DNA from 2 places in the Paenibacillus sp. MMO-58 genome. Region 1 is predicted to be linked to the other one. Evidence: riboswitches for the same ligand, from Rfam matches in the RefSeq annotation. Region 1 holds a riboswitch; the other holds the start of a gene.
What was found. Region 1 has a riboswitch for FMN ahead of ribD (bifunctional diaminohydroxyphosphoribosylaminopyrimidine deaminase/5-amino-6-(5-phosphoribosylamino)uracil reductase RibD). Riboswitches for the same ligand answer to the same signal wherever they lie in the genome.
Positions count from the first base shown of each region.

Region 2: it holds a riboswitch for FMN, as region 1 does, so the genes downstream of both, WFJ73_RS02330 (DMT family transporter) here and ribD (bifunctional diaminohydroxyphosphoribosylaminopyrimidine deaminase/5-amino-6-(5-phosphoribosylamino)uracil reductase RibD) in region 1, are expected to answer to the same signal.

Region 1 covers NZ_JBBCVY010000001.1:877,575-881,312, forward strand. Annotated here, with positions in the region: gene lysA (diaminopimelate decarboxylase) at 1-754, shown strand, start outside; gene WFJ73_RS04015 (peptidylprolyl isomerase) at 808-1,239, shown strand; FMN riboswitch at 1,271-1,478, shown strand; gene ribD (bifunctional diaminohydroxyphosphoribosylaminopyrimidine deaminase/5-amino-6-(5-phosphoribosylamino)uracil reductase RibD) at 1,743-2,849, shown strand; gene ribE (riboflavin synthase) at 2,865-3,536, shown strand; gene ribB (3,4-dihydroxy-2-butanone-4-phosphate synthase) at 3,575-3,738, shown strand, end outside.
Region 2 covers NZ_JBBCVY010000001.1:534,299-538,036, forward strand. Annotated here, with positions in the region: gene WFJ73_RS02320 (PRD domain-containing protein) at 1-200, opposite strand, end outside; gene WFJ73_RS02325 (LLM class flavin-dependent oxidoreductase) at 744-1,805, shown strand; FMN riboswitch at 1,897-2,060, shown strand; gene WFJ73_RS02330 (DMT family transporter) at 2,241-3,173, shown strand; partial or broken gene WFJ73_RS02335 (Gfo/Idh/MocA family protein) at 3,250-3,738, shown strand, end outside.

The DNA.
Region 1 (3,738 bases):
AGCACTTCAGCTTTCGAATCTCGAAATTTTGGGCGTTCATTCCCATATCGGTTCCCAGATTTTCGAAGTCGACGGTTTCCGCATGGCGGTTGACAAGGTTGTGGCTTTCGCCGTTCAAATCCGCGACGAGCTGGGACTAAGCTTCAAGGTGATCAACCTTGGCGGCGGCTTTGGCATCCGTTACGTGGAAGGCGATACTCCGCTTCCGGTAGCTCAATACGTGGCTGCCATTACCGACGCGGTTATTTCGAATTTCTCCGCCGCAAACTTCCCGCTGCCTGAAATTTGGGTTGAGCCGGGACGCAGTATCGTAGGCGATGCGGGCACAACTCTGTATACCGTCGGCACAATGAAAGATATTCCGGGCGTTCGCAAATATATCGCGGTGGACGGCGGCATGATGGATAATCCTCGTCCGGCTCTGTATCAATCCCGTTACGAAGCGATTCTGGCGAATCGCGCGAACGAAGCCAATACGGAAACCGTTACAATCGCGGGCAAAGCTTGCGAGAGCGGCGACAAGCTTATTATCGACCTTGAGCTGCCAAAAGCGGAAACGGGCGACCTGCTTGCCGTATCCTGCACAGGCGCTTATAACTACTCGATGGCGAGCAACTACAACCGTTTCCGCCGTCCTGCCGTTGTCTTCGTAAAAGACGGCCAATCCGACCTCGTTGTGCAGCGCGAATCGCTCGAAAATATCGTCGGCAACGACGTAATTCCGGCAAGACTTCTCAAATCGCTTGCTAAGTGAGGGAGATTTTTGGTAACGTAGTCTTATTCGACATAGAAAGGTAGATGTTAGACATGGCTAAACAAGCAAAAATCACACTTGAGAACGGCGCAGAGGTTATTCTCGATCTGTTCGACCAAGATGCTCCAAATACGGTAGCAAACTTCGAAAAACTTGCAAACGAAGGCTTCTATAACGGCGTGGTATTCCACCGCGTTATCCCTGGTTTCGTTGCGCAAGGCGGCTGCCCTAACGGCACAGGCACTGGCGGTCCTGGCTACACCATCAACTGCGAGATCAACCCGAACAAGCATGAACGCGGTACTCTCGCTATGGCACACGCAGGCCGTAACACAGGCGGAAGCCAATTCTACATCTGCTATCAGCCACAGCCTCATCTTGACGGCCAACATACCGTTTTTGGCAAAGTTGCTAAAGGCATGGAGCATGTTGACGCGTTCAAAGGACGCGATAAAATGCAAAAGGTTGAAGTTTACGAAGTTTAATGTTAAGATACTAACAAATTTATAGTTTGTGGCTTACCTTCGGGGCAGGGTGAAAATCCCAACCGGCGGTGATCGAGCGGCGCTTGCACAACAGGAATCACCTGCGTGCGGCGCTTACTCGTCAGTCCGTGACCCGGGCCATCCCATGCAAGAGCGATTCATCGCATTGCGCGGGAAGGAACGGTGGACCTGGTGCAAATCCGGGACCGACAGTATAGTCTGGATGGGAGAAGGGGACACATTTGATGCGTTTGCGTATGAGCGTTCATGCTTATTTTTCTTGTGCTTATTTTCACAAGAGAGATAGGTTTGTTTGAAATATAAGAAAGTATACATTCTTTATATTTTTATACTGGACTTATATTTCATCCGCGAAACGTTGCGGTTCCAAAATTGGGACTGCAGGGACGTTTGCGTTTGAACAGTTTCTTTTTGCAAGCATGAAATGGTTATTTTTCCCACCCCCGTTGGCTAAGCTGGCTAATGGGGGTGTTTTGCATTTTATGGAAATTTTAAACGATTCGTATTATATGAGTCTTGCTCTTGAACTAGCCGGCAAAGCCTCCGGGCAGACCGGCATTAATCCGGTTGTTGGCTGCGTTGTCGTGAAGGATGGACGCATTATTGGCGTTGGTACCCACCTTAAGCGGGGAACAGGTCATGCAGAGGTACACGCGCTGCAGATGGCCGGCGACGAAGCGGAAGGGGCAACGGTGTATGTAACGCTAGAGCCGTGCAGCCATTACGGCAAAACACCGCCATGCTGCGAGCGCATTATTAATGCGAAGGCTGCTCGCGTAGTTGTGGCGACAACGGATCCCAATCCGCAAGTTGCGGGCAGAGGGATCGCGCGTCTCCGGGAGGAAGGCATCGAGGTCGAGGTTGGACTGCTTGAGGAGCAATCCCGGAGCATGAACGAGAAATTCAACAAGTACATTACGTCCCGGCTGCCTTACGTAACGCTGAAGACGGCAAGCACGCTGGATGGCAAAATCGCTTCCCATACGGGAGACAGCCGATGGATTACGGGCTCAGCCGCACGCGAACAGGTGCATACGCTGCGCCACCAGCACGAGGCGATTATGGTGGGCATCGGGACTTTGCTGGCGGATGATCCTCAGCTTACGACCCGAGCGGCAGTTCCGGCGATTCATCCGGTTCGGATTATTGTGGACAGCAAGCTTCGGCTGCCGCTGGACGCAAGGATAGTGACGGACGGCTTATCCCGCACGATTGTACTCGCATCCGCGAAGGCTGATCCGGCGCGCGAAAAGGCACTGACCGATGCCGGCATTGAAGTCATCCGATGCGGCGACGGAGAACAGGTTGATCTGGCTGAAGCGATGCGCAAGCTTGGCGAGCTGGAGATCGGTTCGATTTTGCTGGAGGGCGGCGGCAAGCTTAACGGCGCTATGCTGGCAGCCGGATTGATCGATAAGATTATGATCTACATGGCAACCAAGATTATCGGCGGATTTGACTCTCCCGGCACCTTTACGTTCGCCGGGTTCGAGAAGATGTCGCAGGCCATTGAACTGGACAATGTGAAGGTGGAAATGGCAGGAGAAGATATTTGCATATCGGGATATCCGGTATACGGTAATGAATAGATTGGGGGAGTGCCCGTGTTTACCGGCCTGATTGAGGAAGTTGGCACTTTAAGACGGGTTAAGAAGCAAGGCGAAGCGATGGTTCTGACGGTAGAAGCTTCAAAGGTGACGGAAGGCGTTGCCCTTGGCGACAGCATTTCCGTAAACGGCGTGTGTTTAACCGTCATAGCTTTCGACCGGACATCGTTTGATGCGGACGTGATGCCGGAGACCTACCGGAAATCCAATCTGCATCAGCTCCGGCCGGGCCAGGACGTGAATCTGGAGAGGGCGATGATGGCCGGGGGCCGGTTCGGCGGTCATATCGTGCAGGGGCATGTCGACGGAGTCGGCATGATCACCGGCCGGGAGACGGATGCGAATGCGGTTGTGTTCGCCATACGGCTGTCTGACGACGAAATGATGCGGTATGTCATTCCGAAGGGCTCTATTACGATAGATGGAATCAGTCTAACGGTGGTCGGCACCAACGCCACTGGCTTCTCGGTATCGGTGATCCCGCATACGTTGGGGGAAACCGCGCTGATGAACAAGAAAGCCGGCGATTCGGTCAATATCGAATGCGATGTCATCGGCAAATACGTCGATCATCTGCTTCATTACAAACCAGCCGGCAGACCGGGTTCTTCCGGGCGGAGCGAATCAAAGCTTAGCGCAGCTTTTTTAAGCGAGAATGGTTTTCTGTAAATACGAGGGTAATAACCGGATAGCAGGGAGGGAAATTGATGAATAGGCAAGAGCTGGAACAACAAGAAAATGTGTTTGACTTGATGGAAGCCGCGCTGGAGGATTTGAAGGCCGGCAAGCCGATTATCGTAGTGGACGATGAGGACCGCGAGAATGAGGGAGATTTGATTGCCCTGGCGGAGACCGCGTCACCAGAAGTTAT
Region 2 (3,738 bases), 340 kb from region 1:
TGCAGCGCTTTATCCCGGTCGTCAAGCCGGTACCGCTTCTCGATTCGTGGGTCTTCGGCATCGATAAACTTCTGGCCTTTGCATGAGAAGCCAATGCCTTTGCCAAACAGCACGTATTCCCTCGATGAATTCGGCTCCATCGTAAGGATGACATTGTTGCCAACGATCCGATCGATCCGAAGTTGTCCCGTAAGTCCCACGTCAATCCCTCCTCTCAGTAGTAAATTCCCCATTATGAGCACAAAAAAACCAAGAAAAGACACCGCCGTATTCCGGGCGGATACTCTCCTTGGCTCATGCCTAGTCGAACTAGTAACATGCCAAAAGGCTTGTTATATATTTGGCTCGTTATCACTATAAATCATGCAAGCGTTTACGTCAATTGAAAAATATTCATTCTTTGAATTACTCGATCTGATTCTTGAGACCTACCTTGCATGAACCCTTCCAGGTGGCTTTCATATAATAGTAGATAAAGTATCCTTTGAGATTTAGAGGGTCAATTAGGTGGAGATTATTTGTTTATAGAAGATGCGGCGGCCGTAGTTCAGCTGTATTATAAATGAAAACCTTCTTTTTTTGCAGGGAAGCTTGACGTATGCTTTAGAATTAGGCACAATTACTTACTAGAGACTTCACTTACTATACGTATATTACTTACTTTACGTACATGAATAGGAATGGAAGTAATGTCAATCATTAGACTATTAGATCACGGTGGCATTGCTGAGGAGGACATACGGATGGGTTCATCAGGGAATGACGGGAATTTTGAGTTTGGCATTTACACATTAGGCGATCTTGCGGTTGATCCCCATACGGGCGGGCTTAAGAGCGCAGGAGAACGAATGAAGGAAATTATCCGGGCAGCCAAAGTTGCGGATGAAGCGGGTATTGACGTATTTGGGGTAGGCGAGCATCACCGCTTGGACTTTGCTTTATCCTCGCCACCGGTTATACTTGCCGCAATTGCGCAGGCGACCTCCCGCATTCGGCTTACAAGCGCGACTACGGTACTAGGGACTGCGGACCCAGTACGGGTATTCGAGGATTTTGCGACGCTGGATCTCATCTCGGACGGGCGTGCGGAAATTATCGCAGGCCGCGGTGCTTATATCGAATCGTTCCCGCTCTTTGGCTTTGAGCTGGATGACTATAAAGAATTGTTCGCTGAGAAGCTGGAATTAATGAGACAGCTTAATTTGTCGGAACGGATTACATGGAGCGGCCGTCTTCGCAGTCCTTTGGAGAATGCGGAAATTGCTCCGCGTCCGGTGCAGCCGGCTATCCCGCTCTGGGTCGGCGTAGGCAGTACGGCGGAAAGCGCGGCTCTGGCCGGTCGGCAGGGGGCAGGGATGGCACTGGCGCTGCTTGGCGGAGAACCGCAGAAATACAAGCATCTTGTAGACTGCTACAAGGAAGCGGGCATCGCAGCTGGCTACCGGGAAGAAGAGCTGAGGGTAGCGATTACCGGCCACTGTTACGTTGCGAAGACAACCGAGCAGGCGCTGGATGAATTTTATGCCGGTTATTCGGTGTACTATTCCCAGTTCATGGGCGGCAAGGAGAACGGAACTCCGCTCTCGCGTGAGGATTTCGAGAAGCTGGCGGGATCGCTTGCGATCGGAAGTCCGGAGCTGATTGCGGAGAAGATAATCGCTCAGCATAAGCTGTTTGGGCATTCCCGCTTTATGGCCCAGATGGATATTGGCGGCATGCCTGCCGCTCAGGTGGAATCGTCCATCCGACTGCTGGCGAAGGAAGTTGCGCCGCTTGTCTCTGAAGCACTGCAAGTAAAAGTGTAGTTAAACGATTGTAAAAACTTACTATTCATACTAGACAACTCGGAAAAACAGCGTTATACTCAATCCAATCATTTAAAAAATTTAATGGAATAAGGATCTTCGGGGCAGGGTGAAATTCCTGACCGGCGGTAAACGTGATTCCCTGCCTGGCAGAGGATAGCAAAGCCCGCGACTCCCTGAGCTGACTAACAGCAAGGGGACTGACTTGGTGCAACTCCAAGGCCGACGGTATAGTCCGGATGATAGAAGATCGCTTAAGTAAGCCTGCAGAAGGCGGGAAACCGCCCATATGCATGTTTATTTGAGTTGGCCCCGATTCGCGAAATCAAGCGGATCGGGGCTTTTTATTGCATAGCGTAACCGTCTGCTGCTCTTCTAGCCGAAGGCGCAGCCGTAACGCTTGCTCCGTCCTGTATTCAGAAAGGGTACTTCATTATGAGCAATGTCACCGCATCACCACTTATTCGTACCAAATCTCCCGTTAAACCGGAGTTTTGGCTGGTTGTTCTAGGAGCCGCGCTGTGGGGCGTGGATCCGGTATTCCGCATTATTTTGCTGAAAACATTAACGTCTACCCAAATCGTGCTACTGGAGCATATCATTTTGTTCATTGCAGCAGCCCCCGTATTATGGAAGTTCCGCGCGGATCTTCGCGGGGTTCGTCTCCGCCAGCTTGGCGCATTGCTGTTTGTCTCATGGGGCGGATCGGCGCTGGCAACGATTCTGTTCACGCAAGGCCTCGTTCACGGCAATCCCAATGCGGTCCTGCTGCTGCAGAAGATGCAGCCGCTTTTCGCAATTGTGATGGCAAGGATCCTATTGAAAGAGCTTCTGCCCAAAAAAATCGGACCTTTGCTCGTGCTGGCTATTATCGGAACCTATTTGCTGACCTTTGGCTTTACGCTCCCTTTTGGCCATGTCAATGAATTTGTCCAGGTCGGCAGCTTGCTGTCGCTAGGCGCAGCGGCGTTATGGGGCGGATCGACGGTAATGGGGCGTTATCTGCTTGGCAGCATGAAATACGAGACGGTTACATCCCTGCGATTTATGATGGCATTGCCACTGCTGCTCGTGATTACCTGGTCGGAGGGAGCAGCATGGAAGCTGGCGGAAGGAACGGACTTGGTAGCTGTTATCGTCAATCTGCTGCTTCAGGCTTTGCTTCCGGGGCTGCTCAGCCTGCTTGTCTACTATAAAGGTCTAAGCAAGATCAAGGCTTCTTACGCGACAATCGCCGAGCTAAGCTTCCCGATGGTAGGCGTTCTCCTGAACTGGACGGTATTTGGCCAAGTGATCACTAGCGCGCAGATTACAGGTTTTGTGTTTATCTGGTTTACGTTGTTTTTCATTTCCAAGCAGCAAAATTAAGGCTGGAACTATCGCCTTTAACCGCTTTCATATCGGCTCAATTGCTGATATACTGCGGTTGGAGGTGTAGGAAATAATGGAGAATAGAACGTTCAAATGGGGCATTCTTGGCGCAGGCTGGATTGCATCCCAATTCGCCCGCGATTTGGCTTTTGCCCAGGATGCTGAGCTAAGCGCGGTAGGCTCTCGCTCACTTGAGAAGGCGGAAGAGTTTGCCGGTAAATTCGGCGGTAAACGCGCATATGGAAGCTATGAGGAGCTGGTGAACGATGCCGAGATCGACATTATTTATGTCGCGACTCCTCACCCGTCCCATAAGGAACATGTTCTGCAATGTCTTCGCACAGGCAAAGCGGTATTATGCGAGAAGCCGTTTACGGTTAATGTAAAGAAGCGGAAGAAGTTGTGCAATACGCAAGAGAAAACCGCATCTTCTTGATGGAAGCGATGTGGACGCGGTTCCTGCCGGTCATCCGCAAGGTCCGTGAGTGGGTTAAAGAGGGCCGTATCGGCGATGTTCGGCTGCTGAAGGCAGACTTTGGCTTCCGTACCGGAATTAATCCGG